One region of the Pseudomonas canadensis genome, then DNA from elsewhere that is predicted to be linked to it. Evidence: predicted binding sites of a transcription regulator. Region 1 holds the regulator's gene; each other region holds the start of a gene.

What was found. Region 1 encodes FliA, which starts transcription of late flagellar genes. Its sites were predicted from a motif close to CTAAAGTTTNNNNNNNNNNNGCCGNTAA; they were not measured.
Region 2: a site for FliA is predicted at 3,516-3,543, ahead of RB216_RS13240 (methyl-accepting chemotaxis protein). Genes of this name have one in related genera too.
Region 3: a site for FliA is predicted at 4,275-4,302, ahead of RB216_RS05655 (flagellar protein MotY). Genes of this name have one in related genera too.

What each region holds. Positions count from the first base shown of each region.
Region 1 is NZ_CP133298.1:4,452,669-4,459,698, reverse strand. It holds gene RB216_RS20570 (DUF6124 family protein) at 1-61, opposite strand, end outside; gene flhA (flagellar biosynthesis protein FlhA) at 543-2,657, shown strand; gene flhF (flagellar biosynthesis GTPase FlhF) at 2,670-3,986, shown strand; gene fleN (flagellar synthesis regulator FleN) at 4,092-4,925, shown strand; gene fliA (RNA polymerase sigma factor FliA) at 4,922-5,662, shown strand; gene RB216_RS20545 (chemotaxis response regulator CheY) at 5,831-6,205, shown strand; gene RB216_RS20540 (protein phosphatase CheZ) at 6,224-7,012, shown strand; gene RB216_RS20535 (chemotaxis protein CheA) at 7,024-7,030, shown strand, end outside.
Region 2 is NZ_CP133298.1:2,912,277-2,919,306, forward strand. It holds gene ggt (gamma-glutamyltransferase) at 1-346, shown strand, start outside; gene RB216_RS13230 (AAA family ATPase) at 483-1,001, opposite strand; gene pnuC (nicotinamide riboside transporter PnuC) at 998-1,561, opposite strand; gene RB216_RS13240 (methyl-accepting chemotaxis protein) at 1,815-3,449, opposite strand; gene RB216_RS13245 (undecaprenyl-diphosphate phosphatase) at 3,668-4,498, shown strand; gene RB216_RS13250 (DUF1294 domain-containing protein) at 4,495-4,878, shown strand; gene RB216_RS13255 (MmcQ/YjbR family DNA-binding protein) at 5,120-5,476, opposite strand; gene RB216_RS13260 (LysR substrate-binding domain-containing protein) at 5,473-6,381, opposite strand; gene RB216_RS13265 (FMN-dependent NADH-azoreductase) at 6,507-7,030, shown strand, end outside.
Region 3 is NZ_CP133298.1:1,246,835-1,253,864, reverse strand. It holds gene nth (endonuclease III) at 1-324, shown strand, start outside; gene RB216_RS05670 (PA3496 family putative envelope integrity protein) at 432-614, shown strand; gene RB216_RS05665 (response regulator transcription factor) at 699-1,331, opposite strand; gene RB216_RS05660 (argininosuccinate synthase) at 1,956-3,173, opposite strand; gene RB216_RS05655 (flagellar protein MotY) at 3,303-4,211, opposite strand; gene pyrC (dihydroorotase) at 4,368-5,414, shown strand; gene rnt (ribonuclease T) at 5,411-6,082, shown strand; gene RB216_RS05640 (peroxiredoxin) at 6,148-6,750, opposite strand; gene RB216_RS05635 (bacterioferritin-associated ferredoxin) at 6,995-7,030, shown strand, end outside.

The sequences.
Region 1 (7,030 bases):
TTTTGAGAGTGTCTACGACGGTAAACAGACTGATGGGGGGATTTGGGGTGGGTTTAATCATTGTGAGGTTCCTAAAAAGTGGAGCCGCCACTGATCGCCGCGACGCGATGGAGGGTGGCAACTGTACGCAGGTTCGCGGACCGGTCTAGGAACAACCCGGCATACCCGAAGGTATCCCGCGCACAGCCGCCATAGCGCCGCACAGTAGACGATAAAAAACCGCTTACTGAAAGGGAGATGGTGCTTTTGTTCCGTAGTAAACCGGGCCGCGACGCCCGACCACTGCGTTTGCAGCGGTGTACGGAGACTAGAGAGCGGCTTTCCTAGGGGCAACCCCAAAACCTTGTCGGAAATTTCCTCGGTAGCGGCCGGTGAACACAAATCCAAAATGTGGGAGCGGGCTTGCTTGGTCGCTTGGGAGGTCATCGAAGGGCCAAAGCAAAAGTTGGAAGGCTTCTTGCAATACCGCCTGCAAGACGCCCAATTGCGTCAAAACTTTGCTTCAAAGGACACGAGGAATACCGGTGGTGGATCGCTCTCAAATGCTCGGCAACGCCCGCAGCACCCTGACTGACCTCTCGCGAGGCAATCTGGGTGTGCCGTTGTTGTTGCTGGTGATGCTGGCAATGATGATGTTGCCGATGCCGCCGTTCCTGCTCGACGTGTTCTTTACCTTTAACATTGCGCTGTCCGTCGTCGTCCTGCTGGTGTGCGTCTACGCCCTACGGCCGTTGGATTTTGCGGTATTCCCGACCATTCTGCTGGTGGCGACCCTGCTGCGCCTGGCGCTGAACGTGGCGTCGACCCGTGTGGTCATGCTGCACGGCCAGGACGGCCATGCCGCTGCCGGTAAGGTGATCCAGGCCTTCGGTGAGGTGGTGATCGGCGGTAACTACGTGGTCGGTATCGTGGTGTTCGCGATCCTGATGATCATCAACTTCGTGGTGGTCACCAAAGGCGCCGGGCGCATCTCCGAAGTGAGCGCGCGTTTTACCCTCGACGCGATGCCCGGCAAACAGATGGCCATCGACGCCGACCTCAACGCCGGCCTGATCGACCAGAACCAAGCCAAATCCCGTCGCCTGGAAGTCGCCCAGGAGGCTGAGTTCTACGGTTCCATGGACGGTGCCAGCAAATTTGTGCGCGGTGACGCCATCGCCGGTCTGCTCATTCTGTTCATCAACCTCATCGGCGGCATGGCCGTGGGTATCTTCCAGCACGGCATGACCTTCGGCGATGCGGGCAAGGTGTACGCGTTGCTGACCATCGGTGACGGTTTAGTGGCGCAATTGCCATCACTGTTGTTATCAACAGCGGCGGCCATCATGGTGACCCGTGCTTCGGGCTCCGAAGACATGGGCAAGCAGATCAGCCGGCAGATGTTCGCTTCGCCCAAGGCCCTGGCCGTGGCGGCGGGCATCATGGCGATCATGGGTATCGTGCCGGGCATGCCGCACGTGTCATTCCTGAGCATGGCGGCCCTGGCTGGCGGCGCCGCGTACCTGTTCTGGAAAAAGCAGAACCAGGTCAAAGTCATCGCCCAGCAAGAGATCGCCCGCCAGCAGGAACTGCTGCCATCCCCGGCCCGCGCCCAGGAAACCAAGGAGCTTGGCTGGGATGACGTAACCCCGATCGACATGATCGGCCTGGAAGTCGGCTACCGCTTGATCCCGCTGGTGGACCGCAACCAGGGTGGCCAATTGCTCGCGCGGATCAAGGGCGTGCGCAAGAAACTGTCGCAGGACCTGGGCTTTTTGATGCCCACCGTGCACATCCGCGACAACCTCGACCTGGCCCCAAGTGCCTATCGCCTGACCCTGATGGGCGTGATCCTGGCCGAAGCCGAGATCTACCCGGACCGCGAACTGGCGATCAACCCCGGGCAGGTGTTCGGCAGCCTCAACGGCATTACCGCCAAAGATCCGGCTTTTGGCCTGGACGCGGTCTGGATCGAAATCAGCCAGCGCAGCCAGGCGCAATCCCTCGGTTACACCGTGGTGGACGCCAGCACTGTGGTCGCGACTCACCTTAATCAGATCCTGTACAAACACTCCCACGAGTTGATCGGCCACGAGGAAGTCCAGCAATTGATGGGTTTGCTGGGCAAAGCGTCGCCAAAACTCGCCGAAGAGTTGGTACCGGGCATTCTGTCGCTGTCGCAGTTGCTCAAGGTGTTGCAGGCGCTGTTGGCCGAACAGGTGCCAGTACGCGATATCCGCAGCATTGCCGAGGCCATCGCCAACAATGCCGCCAAGAGTCAAGATACTGCCGCCCTGGTAGCTGCGGTGCGCGTCGGATTGTCGCGTGCAATCGTCCAAAGCATTGTAGGGCTTGACTCCGAGCTGCCTGTGATCACCTTGGAACCAAGGTTGGAACAAATATTGCTCAATAGTATTCAGAAGGCAGGACAAGGCCAGGAAGAGGGCGTTCTGCTGGAGCCAAGCATGGCTGAGAAGCTGCAGCGTTCGTTGATCGACGCCGCACAACGCCAGGAAATGCAGGGCCAGCCGGTGATTCTGCTGGTGGCAGGCCCCGTCCGGGCGATGTTGTCGCGGTTTGGGCGTTTGGCAGTACCGAATTTGCACGTTTTGGCTTATCAGGAAATTCCTGACAACAAGCAAGTGACTATCGTCGCGACAGTAGGGCCCAACGGCTGAGGGTAGTGGGTTATGCAAGTGAAGCGTTTTTTCGCCGCCGATATGCGTCAGGCCATGAAACTGGTGCGTGATGAGCTGGGCGCCGACGCCGCGATTATCGGAAACCGTCGTATTGCCGGCGGTGTCGAGCTGACGGCTGCCCTGGATTACACCCCCTCGGCGCTGGCGCCGCGTGTACCGAACATGGAACTCGAAGACGAGCTGCGCAAAACCGCCTCGCGCATCGTTTCGGCCCAGGCTGAACTGAGCATGCGCGGCGACAGCGATGCCACCACCAATCGCCAGTTGTTCGCCGGCTTGCCACTGACCGCTGCCGAGCCGCTGGTCGAGCCCACCTTCAAAGAACCGCCGCGTCCTGCTGCGCCTGCTCCGGCGCCTGCGGTTGACCAGCGCGTGTTTGATTCGATGCGCTTTGAACTCAACGGCCTGCGCGAACTGCTGGAAGTGCAGTTGGGCTCGCTGGCGTGGAACCAGCTGCAAGGCAGCAAGCCGCAACAAGCCAACCTGTGGCGTCGCCTGCAACGCATCGGCCTGTCCGGCCCGTTGTCCCGCGACCTGCTGGCGCTGACCACCGAAATCGAAGAGCCTCGCCAGGCCTGGCGCATGTTGCTGGCCCACCTGGCGCGGATGATCGTTACCCCGGAAATCGAACCCCTGGAAGAAGGCGGTGTGATCGCCATGGTCGGCCCCGCCGGCATGGGCAAGACCACCACCCTGGCCAAGCTGGCTGCCCGCTACGTCCTCAAATACGGCGCGCAGAATATCGCGCTGGTGAGCATGGACAGCTACCGTATTGGTGCCCAGGAGCAGCTCAAGACCCTGGGCCGGATCCTCAATGTGTCGGTGACCCATGTCGACCCGGGCCAGTCCCTGGCCAACGCCCTCGACCCGCTGCTGCGCAAACGCGTGGTATTGATCGATACTGCCGGCCTGCAAGCCAGCGACCCGGCATTGCGCATGCAGTTGGAAAGCCTGGCGGGGCGTGGCATCAAGTCGAAAAATTACCTGGTGCTTGCAACCACCAGCCAGAAACAGGTTCTTACCGCTGCGTATCATAGTTACAAGCGTTGTGGCCTGGCCGGTTGCATTCTCACCAAGCTCGATGAAACCGCGAGCCTGGGCGAGGTGCTGAGCCTGGCCATCAGTCATGAATTGCCGGTCGCCTACCTGACCGACGGGCCGCGGATCCCGGATGATCTGCATCTGCCGCGCCGTCATCAGTTGGTCAGCCGTGCAGTCAGCGTGCAAATGCAAGAAGAGCCTAGCGAGGAAGCGATGGCCGATATGTTCGCCGACCTCTACCACAGCCCGGCAAAACGGGTCGGTTGAGGCAGGATGAACACCGTGAAATGTATCTACATCGATGGTCTGCAAGCGATTCACGCGGCCAAGCCATGTAGCCTGCGTCTAAGCAAGACAAGGTAAAGAAATAAAATGGGCAGCATGCATCCCGTACAGGTGATCGCGGTGACCGGCGGCAAAGGTGGCGTCGGGAAAACTAACGTGTCAGTGAATTTGTCCCTGGCCCTGGCAGAGCTTGGCCGTCGTGTCATGCTGCTGGATGCTGACCTGGGCTTGGCGAACGTGGACGTTCTGCTGGGGCTGACACCCAAACACACCCTTGCCGATGTGATCGAGGGCCGCTGTGAGCTGCGCGATGTGCTGCTGCAGGGCCCCGGTGGCATCCGCATCGTGCCAGCCGCCTCCGGCACCCAGAGCATGGTGCACCTGAGCCCGGCGCAGCATGCCGGCCTGATCCAGGCCTTCAGTGATATCGGCGACAACCTCGACGTGCTGGTGATCGACACCGCCGCCGGGATCGGCGAGTCCGTGGTCAGCTTCGTGCGCGCCGCGCAGGAAGTGTTGCTGGTGGTTTGCGATGAACCCACCTCGATCACCGACGCCTATGCCCTGATCAAACTGCTTAACCGTGACTACGGCATGAACCGCTTCCGCGTCCTGGCCAACATGGCCCAGAGCCCGCAGGAAGGGCGCAACCTGTTCGCCAAGTTGACCAAGGTCACGGATCGCTTCCTCGATGTCGCTTTACAATACGTCGGCGCAGTTCCCTACGACGAGTGTGTGCGCAAGGCTGTGCAAAAGCAGCGTGCAGTCTACGAAGCGTTCCCTCGTTCCAAATGCGCATTGGCGTTCAAGGCTATTGCCCAGAAGGTCGATACCTGGCCGTTGCCTGCCAACCCTCGGGGGCATCTGGAGTTTTTCGTCGAGCGATTGGTGCATCAGACGAGCGCAGGACCCGTGCTATGACAGCGACTGGCTACAACGCGTACAAGAAGTCTGCCCGTGACAGTCAGGGCGAGTTGATCGAGCGCTACGCGCCCTTGGTCAAGCGCATTGCCTATCACTTGCTGGCACGCCTGCCCGCCAGCGTCCAGGTCGAAGACCTGATCCAGGCGGGCATGATCGGCCTGCTCGAAGTGTCGACCAAATACGATGCGAGCAAGGGTGCGAGTTTCGAGACGTACGCGGGTATCCGTATCCGTGGCGCGATGCTCGATGAAGTACGTAAAGGTGACTGGGCGCCGCGTTCGGTGCATCGCAACACGCGCATGGTCAGTGATGCAATTCGCGCAATTGAAGCAAAAACCGGTCGCGACGCTAAAGATCACGAAGTTGCGGCCGAACTCCAATTGAGTCTCGACGATTACTACGGGATTTTGAACGATACCTTGGGCAGCCGCCTGTTCAGTTTCGACGACCTGTTGCAGGACGGCGAACATGAAGGGCTGCACGAGGACGGCGCGAGCGCTCATATGGAGCCATCGCGTGACCTGGAAGATGAGCGTTTCCAGGGGGCGTTGGCGGACGCGATTGCCAATTTGCCGGAGCGTGAGCGACTGGTGTTGGCGCTGTACTACGACGAAGAGCTGAACCTCAAGGAAATCGGTGAGGTCCTGGGGGTCAGCGAGTCGCGGGTCAGCCAGTTGCACAGCCAGTGCGCAGCCCGCTTGCGGGGGCGTTTGGGAGAGTGGCGAGCGCGCTGACAGGCAGTGTGGGGACACTGCAGACGATACCGCGAGGGCAAGCAGCCTTCGCGGGTTCGACCCGTGGTGCCCTCGGCAGTCCTTTTTGTGTAATGCCTGTTGATTGAAATGGCGCGTCCAGGTGCTGGGCGCGTTTAAGACTGCTTGGAGGTCGAATTGGACAAGAACATGAAAATCCTCATCGTTGATGACTTCTCAACGATGCGGCGGATCATAAAAAACCTGTTGCGTGACCTTGGGTTCACTAACACGGTCGAGGCGGATGACGGCATTACGGCGATTCCGATCCTCAACAGCGGGAGCATCGACTTTCTGGTAACGGACTGGAACATGCCGGGCATGACCGGCATCGACTTGCTGCGCCACGTGCGCGCTGACGAAAAGCTGCGCAGCCTGCCTGTGCTGATGGTGACCGCCGAAGCCAAGCGTGAGCAGATCATCGAAGCCGCCCAAGCCGGGGTCAACGGTTATGTGGTCAAGCCATTCACTGCATTGGCCTTGAAAGAGAAGATCGAAAAAATCTTCGAACGCATCCACGGCTAATGCCATCGCGGGGGAGCTATGGAGCATAAAGAAACGTCACAGGGAGACTTCGAGTCGACCCTGAAAAAGCATGCTCACCAGTTGGTCGACAGCCTTGAAAAAGGCCAATTCGGCGACGCGGTGCAGTTGATCCATGAGCTCAACCAGACCCGTGACCGCGGCCTGTACCAGGAAGTGGGCAAGCTCACACGCGAGCTGCACAGTGCGATCGTCAATTTCCAGATTGACCCGCATATGCCCCAGGCCGAGGAAATCTCGCAGATCACCGATGCCACCGAACGCCTGTCCTACGTGGTCAGGCTGACTGAGGCGGCGGCCAACCGCACCATGGACCTGGTGGAAAACGCCACGCCCCTGGTCAACGGCATGGCCAACGAAGCCCAGGCCCTGAGCAACGATTGGGGCCGTTTCATGCGCCGCGAAGTGGGCGCAGAAGAGTTTCGTGAATTGGCGCGTCGGGTCGAAGGGTTCTTGTCACGCAGCGAGCAGGAAAACCGCACGGTTTCCAGCAACCTCAACGACATTCTGCTCGCCCAGGATTATCAGGACCTCACCGGTCAGGTGATCAAGCGTGTGACCCAGTTGGTCACCGAAGTGGAAAGCAACTTGCTCAAATTGGTGCTTATGGCAGGCCAGGTTGACCGTTTTGCCGGTATTGAACATGACCGCGAAGCGATCCTCTCGGAAAAAGATCCAAAAAAACATCTCGCCAAGGGTGAAGGTCCGCAGATTCATGCCGATAAACGTGAAGACGTTGTATCGGGTCAAGATGATGTCGATGACCTGTTATCCAGTTTAGGCTTCTAAGGAGCACCCACATGAGCT
Region 2 (7,030 bases), 1.5 Mb from region 1:
GATGGTGGTCGGTACGCCGGGTGGCAGTCGCATCATTACCGCGACCTTGCTGACCATCCTGAATGTCATCGACTACAAGATGAACATCCAGGAAGCCGTGGATGCGCCGCGTTTCCACCAGCAATGGATGCCGGAAACCACCAACCTCGAAACCTTTGCGGTGAGCCCGGACACCCAGAAGATCCTTGAAAGCTGGGGCCACAAGTTTGCCGGGCCTCAGGATGCCAACCACCTGGCGGCGATCCTGGTCGGTGCGCCGTCCCTGGATGGCAAGCCTGTCGGTAAAAACCGCTTCTACGGCGCGAATGACCCGCGTCGCAACACGGGTCTGTCCCTGGGCTACTGAGCACCGCTGTAGTGAGCGGGCTTGTCCCGCGTTGGGTTGCGTAGCGGCCCCAATAAAAACACCGCGGTCTGCCAGTCAGAACGCGGTGTTTGGTTTTAGGGCGGCTTCGCCCCCCAGCGCGGGACAAGCCCGCTCACTACAATAATTCTTCTACGGACTTGAAGGCCGCGACTCGGCGTTCTTCCCAATTCCCCTTGATCACCACGACTGCCTGCAGATGCTGCTGCATCCACGCGAGGCTTTGCTGGAAAAACGTCTGGCGATCCGCCAGTTGCGGCTGGCAGCGCTGGCCGTCGGCCGTCCACTCCACATCATCCGGTGACAACAACAGGTGCAGGTCGTAATGACGGGCCAGCAGTTCGCTGTCGAGCCAGGTCGGGTAGTCGCCGAACAGGGTCTGGCTCCAGAGCTTGTTGGTCAACAGATGGGTATCGAGGATCAACAGTTCTGGCCGCTGGGCGCGGGCGGCATCTTCCCAGGCCAGTTGGCCACGGGCGATGGCCGGGATGTCGGCCAGGGTGGTGTCGCGTTGGTGGTGATCGATGAAATAACGCACGTATTCACCCACCATCAACCCGCCGAAATGCGCCTGCAGTTCCGCCGCCAGCCAGCTTTTCCCGCTGGATTCGGGGCCCGCCAGTACCACCACCTTCATGCGTGCAACGCCGGGTCGGCGCGCCATTCGCGCCAGCCTTGCACGGCAATCACGGTGAACAGCGCGTAGAGCGCGGCGGTGAGGTAGAGACCTTTATAGAGGAACAGTCCGACGAAAATCACATCCACGGCGATCCACAGTGGCCAGCACTGCACGCGTTTCTGCGCCATCCACATCTGCGCCACCAGGCTGAAGCCGGTGAGGGCGGCGTCGAGCCAGGGCTGGGCGGCATCCGTCCAGTGCGCCATAGCGGCGCCGAGCAACAGGCTGCCAACTGCGCCCACCGCCAGGCTGGCCATGATCGCGGGCACGCCGAGGCTGCTGACCTGGCGCCCTTGCTTGACCTCGCCGGCACGTGTCCACTGCCACCAGCCGTAGACTTGCAAGGCGGCATAGACCACCTGCAACAGCATGTCGGAATAGAGTTTCACGTCGAAAAACACCCAAGTGTAGAGCAACACCATCACCAGGCCGATGGGCCAGCACCAGGGGTTTTGCTTGACGGTCAGCCACACGGCAATCACCCCGAGGGCGGCGGCGAACAGTTCAAGCCCGGACATGGTGGTTCCTTGGGAGAGTGCAAGAGGGCGGTGATTGTAACCAAAGAAGATTGGCGTAGGAATTAACTGCTGTGGTTGTGGTGAGCGGGCTTGCCCCGCGCTGGGCTGCGGAGCAGCCCTAAAACCAGTCGCCGCAGTCTGTCAGCCAAAATGCGGCGTATTTATTGGGGCCGCTCCGCAGCCCAGCGCGGGGCAAGCCCGCTCACCACAGACCATAACAAGCCTTGCCACCACAAGCCCGCCCACCACAGGGTCAGACCTTGAATTGGCGCAGCAGGCCGTCGAGTTGTTCGCTCAGGCCACGCAGATGCACACTCGCCACACTCGACTGTTCTGCCGCCAACGCCGTGCTGTGGGACAAGCCCGCGGCTTGGGTGACGTTCTGGTTGATGTCCTCCACCACGTGGGCCTGTTGCAGGGTGGCGCTGGCAATCGAGGCATTGAGGCCGTTGAGGTTGCGCAGCGCCTGGCCGATGGCGGTCAGGCTGGCCCCGGCCTGGCCGGCTTGTTCGATGGTCAGTTGCGAGGCGCTGTGACTGTCGCTGATCACCTTGACCGCGGCTTCCGAGTGGCCTTGCAGGCGTTCGATCATGACCTGGATTTCGGCAGTGGATTTTTGCGTGCGCTGGGCCAAAAGCCGCACTTCATCGGCCACCACGGCGAAGCCACGTCCTTGTTCACCGGCGCGGGCTGCTTCAATCGCGGCGTTGAGGGCCAGCAGGTTGGTCTGGTCGGCAATCGAGCGGATCACTTCAAGCACGCTGCCGATCTGGGTACTTTCCGCAGACAGGGTGCGAATCACTTCCACTGCCTGGCTGATGGTGCTAGAGAGCTGGTCAATCTGCTGCAGGCTGCCGTCGATATTCACTTGGCCTTGCTGCGCCTGAGCCTGGGCGTCGCGCATTTCGCTGGCGGCGTGTTCGGCGTTCTTGGCCACGTCCTGCACGCCGTAGGTGACTTCGTTGATGGCGGTGGCCACCAGTTCCATCTGCTGGGATTGTTGCTGGCTGCGGTCATGGGCCTGGGTCGCGTTGCTGCCCAGTTCTTGGGAAGACTGGCCCAGTGCATTGGCGCACACCTGCAATTGGCTCACCACCTGGCGCAGCTTGGCGGTGAAGCTGTTGAAATGCCGGGACAGTTGGGTGACTTCGTCCTGACCGTGGGTATCGAGGCTGCGGGTCAGGTCGCTTTCGCCGCTGGCGATGTTACCCATGGCGTTCACCGCGTCCTGCAACGGCCGCACAATACTGCGGGCGATCAGTGATACCAGCAGTGCCATCACCAGTGCGATCCCCAGGCCGATGAACGAGGCTTTCCAGACCTGGCCGCTGAACTCGGCCTGCACATCGTCGACGTACACACCGGAGCCGATGATCCAGCCCCACGGTTCGAACAGTTGGATATACGAGGTCTTGGCCACCGGCGCTTCAGCGCCCGGTTTTGGCCAACGATAGTTGACGATGCCGGCGCCCTTGGCCTTGGCGAGGATCACGAACTCGTTGAACACGGCAAACCCGTCAGGGTCGCGGATGGCCGAGAGGTTCTGGCCGTCGAGCTTGGGGTTGGCCGGGTGCATGATCATCACGGGCGTGAGGTCATTGATCCAGAAATAGTCGTCATGGTCGTAACGCAAGCCACGCACGGCGCTCAAGGCTTGCTTCTGGGCGGCTTCACGGGTCATCACGCCCGTGGTTTCGAGGCCATGATAAAACGTCAGGATCCCACTGGCGGTCTGGACCACGTGCTGGGTCTGCTGGCTCTTGGCCTGGTACAGGTCGTCATGAATCTGCTTGAGCATCAGCAAACCCAAGGCCAGCAGCATCAGCACGGCGACTATCAGGATCAGCCACAGGCGCCGGCTGATCGACATATTGCGCAAACTGTTCATCGTCCTGTCACTCCGTGCTTTTATAATTGTGGGTGCTGCATCGACTTTTCCGCCTTGTCTGATAGGCTTTCGGCCTGTATTCGGAAAACCTGAGTACTGTCTGATTTTTCACAAGATTTTTGCAGGTCGGGGTTGAAACTCAACACCGCGTCTTGTCGTCAGTGAACCATTAAAAAGATTAACGAGGCTTGCCATAGCGCAAGACCTTTGGGGGAAGCATGGATTTTTGGACCGCCATACAGGCTTTGATTCTTGGCGTTGTGGAGGGGCTGACCGAGTTCCTGCCCATTTCCAGCACCGGCCACCAGATTATCGTCGCCGACTTGCTCGACTTTACCGGCGATCGCTTCAATGCGTTCAACATCATTATCCAGCTGGGCGCGATCCTGGCGGTGGTATGGGAGTTTCGCGGCAAGATTTTCGAAGTGGTCAGCGGCCTGCCGACCCAGCGCAAGGCCCAGCGGTTTACCGTCAACCTGCTGATCGCCTTCCTGCCGGCGGTGGTGCTGGGGGTGATTTTTGCCGACCTGATTCACCACTACCTGTTCAACCCGATCACCGTAGCCACGGCGTTGGTGGTGGGTGGCGTCATCATGTTGTGGGCCGAGCGCCGCGAGCATGAAGTGCATGCCGAAACCGTCGATGACATCACTTGGAAAGACGCGCTCAAGGTTGGCATGACCCAGTGCCTGGCGATGATCCCAGGGACTTCGCGTTCCGGCTCGACCATCATTGGTGGCTTGCTATTTGGGCTGTCGCGCAAGACCGCCACCGAGTTCTCGTTTTTCCTGGCCATGCCGACCATGGTCGGTGCGGCGGTGTATTCGGGCTACAAGTACCGTGACCTGTTCCAGCCTGCGGACTTGCCGGTGTTCGCCATTGGCTTTGTGACCTCGTTCATCTTCGCGATGATCGCAGTGAAGGGCTTGCTCAAATTCATTGCCAGCCACAGCTACGCGGTGTTTGCGTGGTACCGCATTGCGTTCGGTTTGCTGATCCTGGCGACCTGGCAGTTCGGTTGGATCGACTGGGCGGCCGCCAAGGCATGATGATCCAGCACCCCCGCCTGAAGGCGGCGATCTTCGTGCTGCTGTGCGCAGCGCCGTTGCTGGGCTCGGTGCTGGTGTGGCAGCGCGGCGAGACTGTGATTCCGCTGGCGGCTTATGGCGTGGTCAGCGTGATCGCGTTCTTCCTTTACTGGAGCGACAAGCGCAAGGCGCGCACCGACAGTTGGCGCACCCCGGAAAATATCCTGCACGCCGTGGAACTGGCGGGCGGCTGGCCGGGGGCGTTGATTGCCCAGCAGGTGTTTCGGCACAAGACGCGCAAGGTGTCTTACCAGGTGCTGTTTTGGGTGATTGTGTTGCTGCATGAGGTGTTCTGGCTGGATCAGTTGGTCCTGGGGGGCACTCTATGGTCATTCCTCTAGTTGGCGTAGGTATCCGCACAACTCCGTAGCAACCATTGCTAACCACAATGCGGAGCGAGCGGCTCTTGATCTTGCTTTTGATCTTAGGCGCCCCGTTAAACACGCTGGCCCAAATCCCTGTCGGATTACGGACATACCGACGCGGGCAAGCCCGCTCCCACATTTTGACCGCTGTGCAACAGTTGGAAAGCGATCGCCTGTCAGGCCCCTTACCCACAGGCACAGCGCCGCATCCAAACATCTATGCGTCCAGGCGCAACCCGACCTGCGTACGCTTGGGCAACTTGCTGACGACAAGCTGGTGGGAACGTCGCAACAACCCACGCAACTCCTCAGCACCCAACGGATAGGGCGTATTCATAATGACCCACTGCGCCCGCGCCAGGTACGGCGCCGGGTGAATGCCTGGGCGGTCCACATGGCCGAGGAACAACTCCTTGTCGACCTTGAACGCCAACGACTCTCCCCGCAGGTTCTGCAGGGCAAACATCTTGTTGCCCGCAATCGAAAATACGCGCACACCGCCCCATTTATAGTCCTCCCGTGCGCCGGGCAGGCTTAGGCAGAACGCGGCGACTTGTTCTTCGGTCATCTTCATAGCAGGCGGTCTCCGCAACCTTTGAAACCTTCTTCCAGATAATCGATCCAGGCACGAATGGCTGGCAACACGCCACGACGATGCGGGTACACCGCCTGTAACCAGCCGCCGGGCAAGGACCACTCCGGCAGCAGTTGCACCAACCGGCCGCTGGCCAATTCCTCTTCGCAATACATCATCGGCAGTACGGTAAAACCCAGACCCATGATGGCGCTGGCCTTGCGCACGATGAAATCGTCGATACCCAGCCGTGCTTCCATCGCCAGGTCGTGGGTGTTGCCCTGGGGGTCGAGGATGCGTTGATGCACCAGGCGATCCGCCTCCAGTGCCCCCAGGATCGGTAACTGCTTGAGATCCTCAAGGGTGGTCACCTGACGGCCGTGCATGAGCACAGGGCTGGCCACCAGCACGGTCTGCGCCTGGCGCAGGCGCTTGGTCACCAGCAACGGGTCCTCATCACCCAACTCGCGCACCCGCAGGGCGACATCGATGCCTTCAGCGACCAAATCGACACGGCGGTTGACCAGGGTCATCTCCAATTGCACCTGGGGATGAGCCGCCAGAAACCCAGCCACCAATTCCGGCAGGATGTGCTGGGCCATGCCCACCGGGCAACTGACACGCAGCCGTCCACGGGGCTCGCTGGACATGCTGGCGACCGCCTCATCGGCCATTTCCGCTTCCAGCAGCATGGCCTGGCAATGGCGCAGGTAGCGCTCCCCGACGGCGGTGAGGGTGAGTTGACGGGTAGTGCGTTGCAGTAGCCGCGCGCCGAGGCGTTCTTCCAGTTCGGCGATGCGCCGCGACAGCCGTGACTTGGGAATCCCCAGTAGCCGGCCGGCGGCGGCGAAGCCACCGGCTTCCACCACTTTGGCGAAATAGTAGAGGTCGTTGAGGTCTTGCATGGGGCGGCCTATTGTCCTGTCAGTGGGACGAACTATCGCATTTCAGATGTCTTATCGGCTATTGGTTTCATACGTAGTATCACCTCCATCTGATCGGCACTGACGATCCTAACTGGAGATTCCCCATGAAACTGTTGCATATCGATTCCAGCATCCTCGGCGACAACTCGGCGTCCCGTCAGCTCAGCGCTGGTGTGGTCAAGGCTTGGCAAGCGGCTGAGCCGGGCGTGGAAGTGACCTACCGTGACGTGGCCGCCGAAGGCTTCAACCACTTCTCCGGCGCGACCCTGGGCGCCCTGGGCACTCCGGCTGATCAGCGTAGCGCTGCGCAGCAACATGAAGCTGAGCTCAGCGCCAAGACCCTGGCTGAATTCCTCGCCGCCGACGCGGTGGTCATCGCCGCCCCTATGTACAACTTCACCATCCCGACTCAACTGAAGGCCTGGATCGACCGCATTGCCGTCGCCGGCCAGACGTTCCGTTACTCCGAAGCCGGCCCCGAAGGCCTGTGCGGCAACAAGAAAGTCATCGTTGTGTCGACGTCCGGCGGCCTGCACGCCGGCCAAGCGACCGGCGTGGCCCATGAAGATTATCTGAAAGTGCTGCTGGGCTTCCTCGGCATCACCGACATCGAGTTCGTCCGCGCCCA
Region 3 (7,030 bases), 3.1 Mb from region 1:
CAAACCCGCGAAGCTTTGGAAGCCCTGCCAGGCGTCGGGCGAAAAACCGCCAACGTGGTGCTCAACACCGCGTTCCGGCAACTGACCATGGCGGTGGACACCCATATCTTCCGGGTCAGCAATCGAACCGGCATCGCCCGTGGCAAGAACGTGGTAGAGGTGGAAAAGCAGCTGATGAAGTTTGTGCCCAAGCCCTACCTGCTGGATTCCCATCACTGGCTGATCCTTCATGGCCGCTACGTTTGTCAGGCCCGCAAGCCGCGCTGCGGCAGCTGTCGCATCGAAGACCTGTGCGAATACAAGGACAAGACGTCCGACGATTGACAGATCATTGATTTTCTCGATCAATCGATTGAAAAAATCTTTTTTACCGGATCATGGATTATCGTTATAAGGAGCGCCAACGGCAGTCTTAGCCCGGAGTGAACCTTATGAGCACTGGCAAAGAGCAACTGGAAGTGGAAGACGACCTCGTTGAGTCGGACGACGATGGGGCAGAGGCGCCTGTGGCAGAGGTGGCCAAGACCAATTTAAGCAAACGCCGCACTATCGATAATCTTCTGGAAGAACGACGCTTGCAAAAACAGCTGGCCGATTACGACTTCGACCTCTGATCGAGCGATCGACAGCCGGAAGCCTCCTTCGCGGAGGCTTTTTTCTGCCGGTGCCCCGGGCAATACGCTGTGCTATGCCCTCCTCTATACCAAGCCGTTACGCTGGGCCAGCTCGATCAGGTCCACCAGCGAACGCGCATTGAGCTTGAGCAGCAAACGCGTCTTGTAGGTACTGACGGTCTTGTTGCTGAGAAACATGCCGTCGGCAATCTCCTTGTTGGTCCTGCCCCGCGCCAGTTGCTGCAATACCATCATTTCTCGCCCGGAGAGACGCTCGACCATATCGGCCTCGCTGGCATTGCCCATGGTGGAGCGTACCGAGTTGAGCGCCTGGTTCGGGAAATAGCTGTAGCCCGACAGGACCGCCTTGATAGCACTCAGCAACTCGGTCAGGTCCTGTTGCTTGCAAACGTAGCCTGCCGCTCCCGCCTGCATGCAACGCATGGAAAAGTGACCAGGGGCCTGAGATGTGAGGACCAGCACCTTGAATGGCACAGCCTGCTTGGTGGAAGACAACCGGCAAATAACTTCCAGGCCGTCAAGTTTTGGAATACCGATGTCCAGTATCACTATGTCCGGCATATGCTCCCGCGCAAGTTGCAACGCATCGACACCGTTATCGGTCTCGGCAACGACCTCATAACCATGACGTTCCATTAGCATACGCACAGCAAGACGAATGACGGGATGATCATCCACGATCAGCACTTTATTCATGAGAAAGTCCAATTTCGCTGTTCGAATTATTTAGAGCAAGCACAATAGCCTAGTCGTTTCCTAGTTGGCATAGCGTTACCCCCCAAGCAACAGCAAGCAGAGACCCACCCCACAGCGATAAAGGAATTGCCCTACAAAAAAACGCCCTCTCGGAGGGATCAGGTTTTATGGATCCTTTCAGAACTTTCCGGGGGCCTACATACTTTGAGTGAAATATCCGTGGCTTATAGGGGGCTGGGTAAACGTGCCGCACATGACTCTCAGGAAATGCCCCTTGTCTCTCGCCCGCCGCAGGGGGAAACAGCCAGAATGAGGCGTCTGCTTTAGTTCCATTTAACATATTCACTTACATCCTTAATTCCTACAGACCATTCAGTGTTTTGTCTCTTCTCCGCACTTGTATGAGTGAATTATCTGTAAGACCAGTTCCTACATAGATGTAAAAAATTCATTCCCCCTACAACATTTGAACAACAATTCATTCAAACCCCATTTTTGATAAAGGTTTTGAGGAAAAACATCTACGGCTGTTTAAATCGTTATAAACATAAAAGTCTTCACAGAATCACAGGCAAAAAAAATGGCCCCTTTAGCAAGGGGCCATTCTTCACAACACGTTGAGACTTAGAACAGCGAGCGACCTTTGTTGGCCGCAATGCGCATGCGCAATGCGTTCAACTTGATAAAGCCTGCCGCGTCCGCCTGGTTGTAAGCGCCGCCGTCCTCTTCAAAGGTGGCGATGTTGGCGTCGAACAGCGATTCATCGGACTTGCGACCGGTAACGATCACGTTGCCCTTGTACAGCTTCAGGCGCACAACGCCGTTCACGTGAACCTGGGAAGCGTCGATCATCTGTTGCAGCATCAGACGCTCAGGGCTCCACCAGTAGCCGGTGTAGATCAGGCTGGCGTACTTGGGCATCAGCTCGTCTTTGAGGTGAGCCACTTCACGGTCCAGGGTGATGGACTCGATGGCGCGGTGGGCGCGCAGCATGATGGTGCCGCCTGGGGTTTCGTAGCAGCCGCGGGACTTCATGCCCACGTAACGGTTCTCGACGATGTCGAGACGGCCGATACCGTGTTCGCCACCGATACGGTTCAAGGTCGCCAGTACGGTGGCCGGAGTCATTTCGACGCCGTCCAGCGCGACGATGTCGCCGTTGCGGTAGGTCAGTTCCAGGTATTGCGGCTTGTCGGGAGCGTTCTCCGGGGAGACGGTCCACTTCCACATGTCTTCTTCGTGCTCGGTCCAGGTGTCTTCCAGCACGCCGCCTTCATAGGAGATGTGCAGCAGGTTGGCGTCCATCGAGTACGGAGACTTCTTCTTGCCGTGGCGCTCGATCGGGATTGCGTGCTTCTCAGCGTAATCCATCAGCTTTTCACGGGACAGCAGGTCCCATTCACGCCAAGGGGCAATCACTTTCACGCCAGGCTTGAGCGCGTAGGCACCCAGTTCGAAACGCACCTGGTCGTTGCCCTTGCCGGTAGCGCCATGGGAAATGGCGTCGGCGCCGGTTTCGTTGGCGATTTCGATCAGGCGTTTGGCGATCAGCGGACGTGCGATGGAGGTACCCAGCAGGTACTCGCCTTCGTAGACGGTGTTGGCGCGAAACATCGGGAAAACGAAATCGCGGACGAACTCTTCGCGCAGGTCGTCAATGTAGATCTCTTTCACGCCCATGGCTTGCGCCTTGGCACGTGCAGGTTCGACCTCTTCGCCCTGACCCAGGTCAGCGGTGAAGGTCACCACTTCACAGTTATAAGTATCCTGCAGCCACTTGAGGATCACCGAAGTGTCCAGGCCGCCGGAATACGCGAGAACGACCTTGTTTACGTCGGCCATGCCATCACTCCACGGGGTTGTACGGAAAGGCGTCGATTCTACCGACCAAAACCGCGAATTTACAGGGGCGCGACAGCAAATGAAGATAAAGCGACAGATTATGTCGAACGGGCGACCGAGGGTCGCACCTTAGGAGGTGTGCGCGGGGTTGCTTGGGCCGGTGGCCGTGGGGGCCGGTTTCTCGGGGGCAGCCACGCGCTCTAGCTGAATATTCACGCGGCGGTTGCGTGCCCGGTTGGCCGCATTGGTGTTGGGCGCCAATGGGTAGCTTTCGCCGTGGAAACGCAGGGTGATCTGCGATTCCGGGATACCGTTGGCCTTGAAGTAGTCCATGACCGCCAGGCCGCGACGGCGCGAGACGTCGCGGTTGGTGAGTCGGTTGCCGCTGTTGTCCGAATGACCGTTCAACTCGATATGGTTGACGGTGGGGTCGGCTTTCATGAACGCGAGAATCACGTCGAGTTTCTTCTTGGCGACCGCGTCCAGCTCGATTCCGCCCCCCGGGAAACCGACTTCAGTCTGTTTGACCTGGTCATAATTCATCGGCAACAGCTTGGCGGTGCACAGCTGGTAATCGTTGTAGGCCTTGTTGAATTTAACCGGCAGCAGCCGGATTTCCGAATAGCCGCCTTCACGCCCATAGTGCCGCACGGTCGGGCTGCGCCCTTCCAGCAAGCCATTGAACAGGCGCCCGGCCTGGGCCTGGGAGCTGTTGAACAGTACATCGCCACTGCCGGCACGCACGGCGCCGAGGTTGATATCGCCTCGCCCCGGCTGCCACGGCGCAGCGGCGGCCAGCAACGTGGCCGAACCGGCTCCCAGCGAGCCGTTGTAGGCTTTCAGACGAAATGTCGCCTGCTCTCCGGCCCGGCGCACGAACTCACCCGAACCGAAATCGGTGATTGGCTGGGTCAAGCGGCACTCGAACTGGTCGCCTTCCACCTTCCACTCAATATTCTCCAGACGTGTCTGGAACGTGAGGGCCATCGCAGGCAGGCTGGCGAACACACTGAGCAGGGCTAGATATTGCTGGCGCACGTGAGGCTCCACTGGTTTCTACAACACTTCAAAGCGTCATACATCGATAAGGCATACCAAAGGCTATCGGTTGCATCCTGCAAAACTTGATAGCGAGTGCCTGAAAGCGTCTTTTCCGGTAGCATTCCCACCAGATTGACCCGCCTGGAATCCCCAATGTCCGACCGCCTGACCCTGCTGCGTCCCGACGACTGGCATATTCATCTTCGCGATGGTGCTGCGTTACCCCACACCGTGGCCGATGTCGCGCGCACGTTTGGCCGCGCCATCATCATGCCTAACCTGGTACCTCCGGTGCGTAACGCCGAGCAAGCCGATGCCTATCGCCAGCGTATCCTCGCTGCACGACCGGCCGGCAGCCGCTTCGAACCGTTGATGGTGCTCTACCTCACCGACCGCACCCAGCCCGAAGAGATTCGAGAGGCCAAGGCCAGCGGCTTCGTGCACGCCGCCAAGCTGTACCCGGCCGGCGCGACCACCAACTCCGATTCCGGCGTGACCAGTATCGACAAGATCCTGCCGGCCATCGAAGCCATGGCCGAAGTCGGCATGCCGCTGTTGATCCACGGTGAAGTCACCCGTGGCGACGTGGATGTCTTCGACCGTGAGAAGATCTTCATCGACGAGCATATGCGCCGTGTGGTCGAGCTGTTCCCGACCCTCAAGGTGGTGTTCGAACACATCACCACAGCCGATGCGGTGCAGTTCGTCAGCGAGGCCTCCGCCAACGTCGGCGCGACCATCACCGCGCATCACTTGCTATACAACCGCAACCACATGCTGGTGGGCGGGATTCGGCCGCACTTCTATTGCCTGCCGATCCTCAAGCGCAACACCCACCAGGTGGCCTTGCTGGATGCAGCGACCAGCGGCAATCCGAAGTTCTTCCTCGGCACCGACTCCGCGCCTCATGCCCAGCACGCTAAGGAAGCGGCGTGTGGCTGTGCCGGTTGCTACACCGCCTATGCAGCGATCGAGTTGTATGCCGAAGCGTTCGAACAGCGTAACGCCCTGGACAAGCTCGAAGGCTTCGCCAGCCTCAACGGCCCGCGTTTCTACGGCCTGCCGGCGAATACTGACCGCATCACCCTGGTCCGTGAAGACTGGACCGCCCCTGCCAGCCTGCCGTTTGGCGAGCTGACTGTCATCCCGCTGCGCGCCGGTGAAACACTGCGCTGGCGCCTGCTGGAGGAAAGCAAGTGAGTGAAGACCATTACGATGACGAACACGAGCACAGTGGTGGCGGTTCGCGTCACCCGATGGCCGAGCGGTTTCGCGGCTATCTGCCGGTTGTCATCGACGTAGAAACCGGTGGCTTCAATTGCGCCACCGACGCATTGCTGGAAATCGCCGCAACCACCATCGGCATGGACGAGCAGGGTTTTGTGTTCCCGGAACACACCCACTTCTTCCGCGTCGAACCGTTTGAAGGCGCGAATATCGAAGCCGCCGCTTTGGAATTCACGGGCATCAAGCTTGATCACCCACTGCGCATGGCGGTGAGTGAAGAAGCGGCGCTGACCGATATCTTCCGTGGTGTGCGCAAGGCGTTGAAGGCCAATGGCTGCAAACGCGCGATCCTGGTCGGCCACAACAGCAGTTTCGACCTGGGTTTCCTGAACGCCGCCGTGGCGCGGTTGGACATGAAGCGCAACCCGTTCCACCCGTTCTCTAGCTTCGACACGGCCACCCTCGCCGGCCTGGCGTATGGCCAGACCGTGTTGGCGAAAGCCTGCCAGGCCGCCGGTATTGACTTTGACGGGCGTGAGGCTCACTCGGCTCGCTACGACACCGAGAAAACCGCCGAGCTGTTCTGCGGCATCGTCAACCGCTGGAAAGACATGGGCGGCTGGGAAGACTTCAATGATTGAGGTCATATGCCGCGCATAAAAAAACCGGCCTTCTCAGGCCGGTTTTTTTGTACCTCGAACCTGGCTTACAGCTTGCCAGCGTTCTCGGTCAGGTAAGCCGCAACGCCTTCTGGCGAAGCGTTCATGCCTTTGTCGCCTTTTTTCCAGTTGGCTGGGCAGACTTCGCCGTGCTCTTCGTGGAATTGCAGGGCGTCGACCAGGCGGATCAGCTCTTCCATGTTACGACCCAGTGGCAGGTCGTTGATGATCTGGGAGCGGACAACGCCCTTGTCATCGATCAGGAAAGCACCACGGAAGGCCACGCCGCCTTCAGACTCAACGTCGTAGGCCTTGGCGATGTCGTGCTTCATGTCAGCAGCCATGGTGTATTTGACTTTGCCGATGCCACCATCATTGATGGCGGTGTTGCGCCAGGCGTTGTGGGTGAAATGGGAGTCGATGGAAACAGCGACCACTTCAACGTTGCGCGCCTTGAAATCGTCCATGCGGTGGTCCAGAGCGATCAGCTCCGAAGGGCAGACGAAGGTGAAGTCCAGCGGGTAGAAGAACACCAGGCCGTATTTGCCTTTGATGGCTTCAGACAGTTTGAAGCTGTCTACGATTTCGCCATTGCCGAGGACGGCTGGGACGTCGAAATCCGGGGCTTGTTTGCCGACGAGTACGCTCATTGGGTATCTCCTGATGTAGAGGTGACGATTGAAGTAAAAGGACCGGCCTCGAGTCTGCCGTTAATAAGCGACAGCCCTGTGACGCAGTCACGCTTCGTGAAGACCGACCATCATACACTGAAAAAACCGTTCGTCAGTGCGGGCGCGGTGCCAGCAAATACCCTACGAATCTACTTTGACAATCATTCTCGTTAACATTAAGATCCATCGCACTTAAGCCTTAAACCCGCGACGGTTCTCCCTTATGTATGTGTGCCTCTGTACTGGCGTCACCGACGGA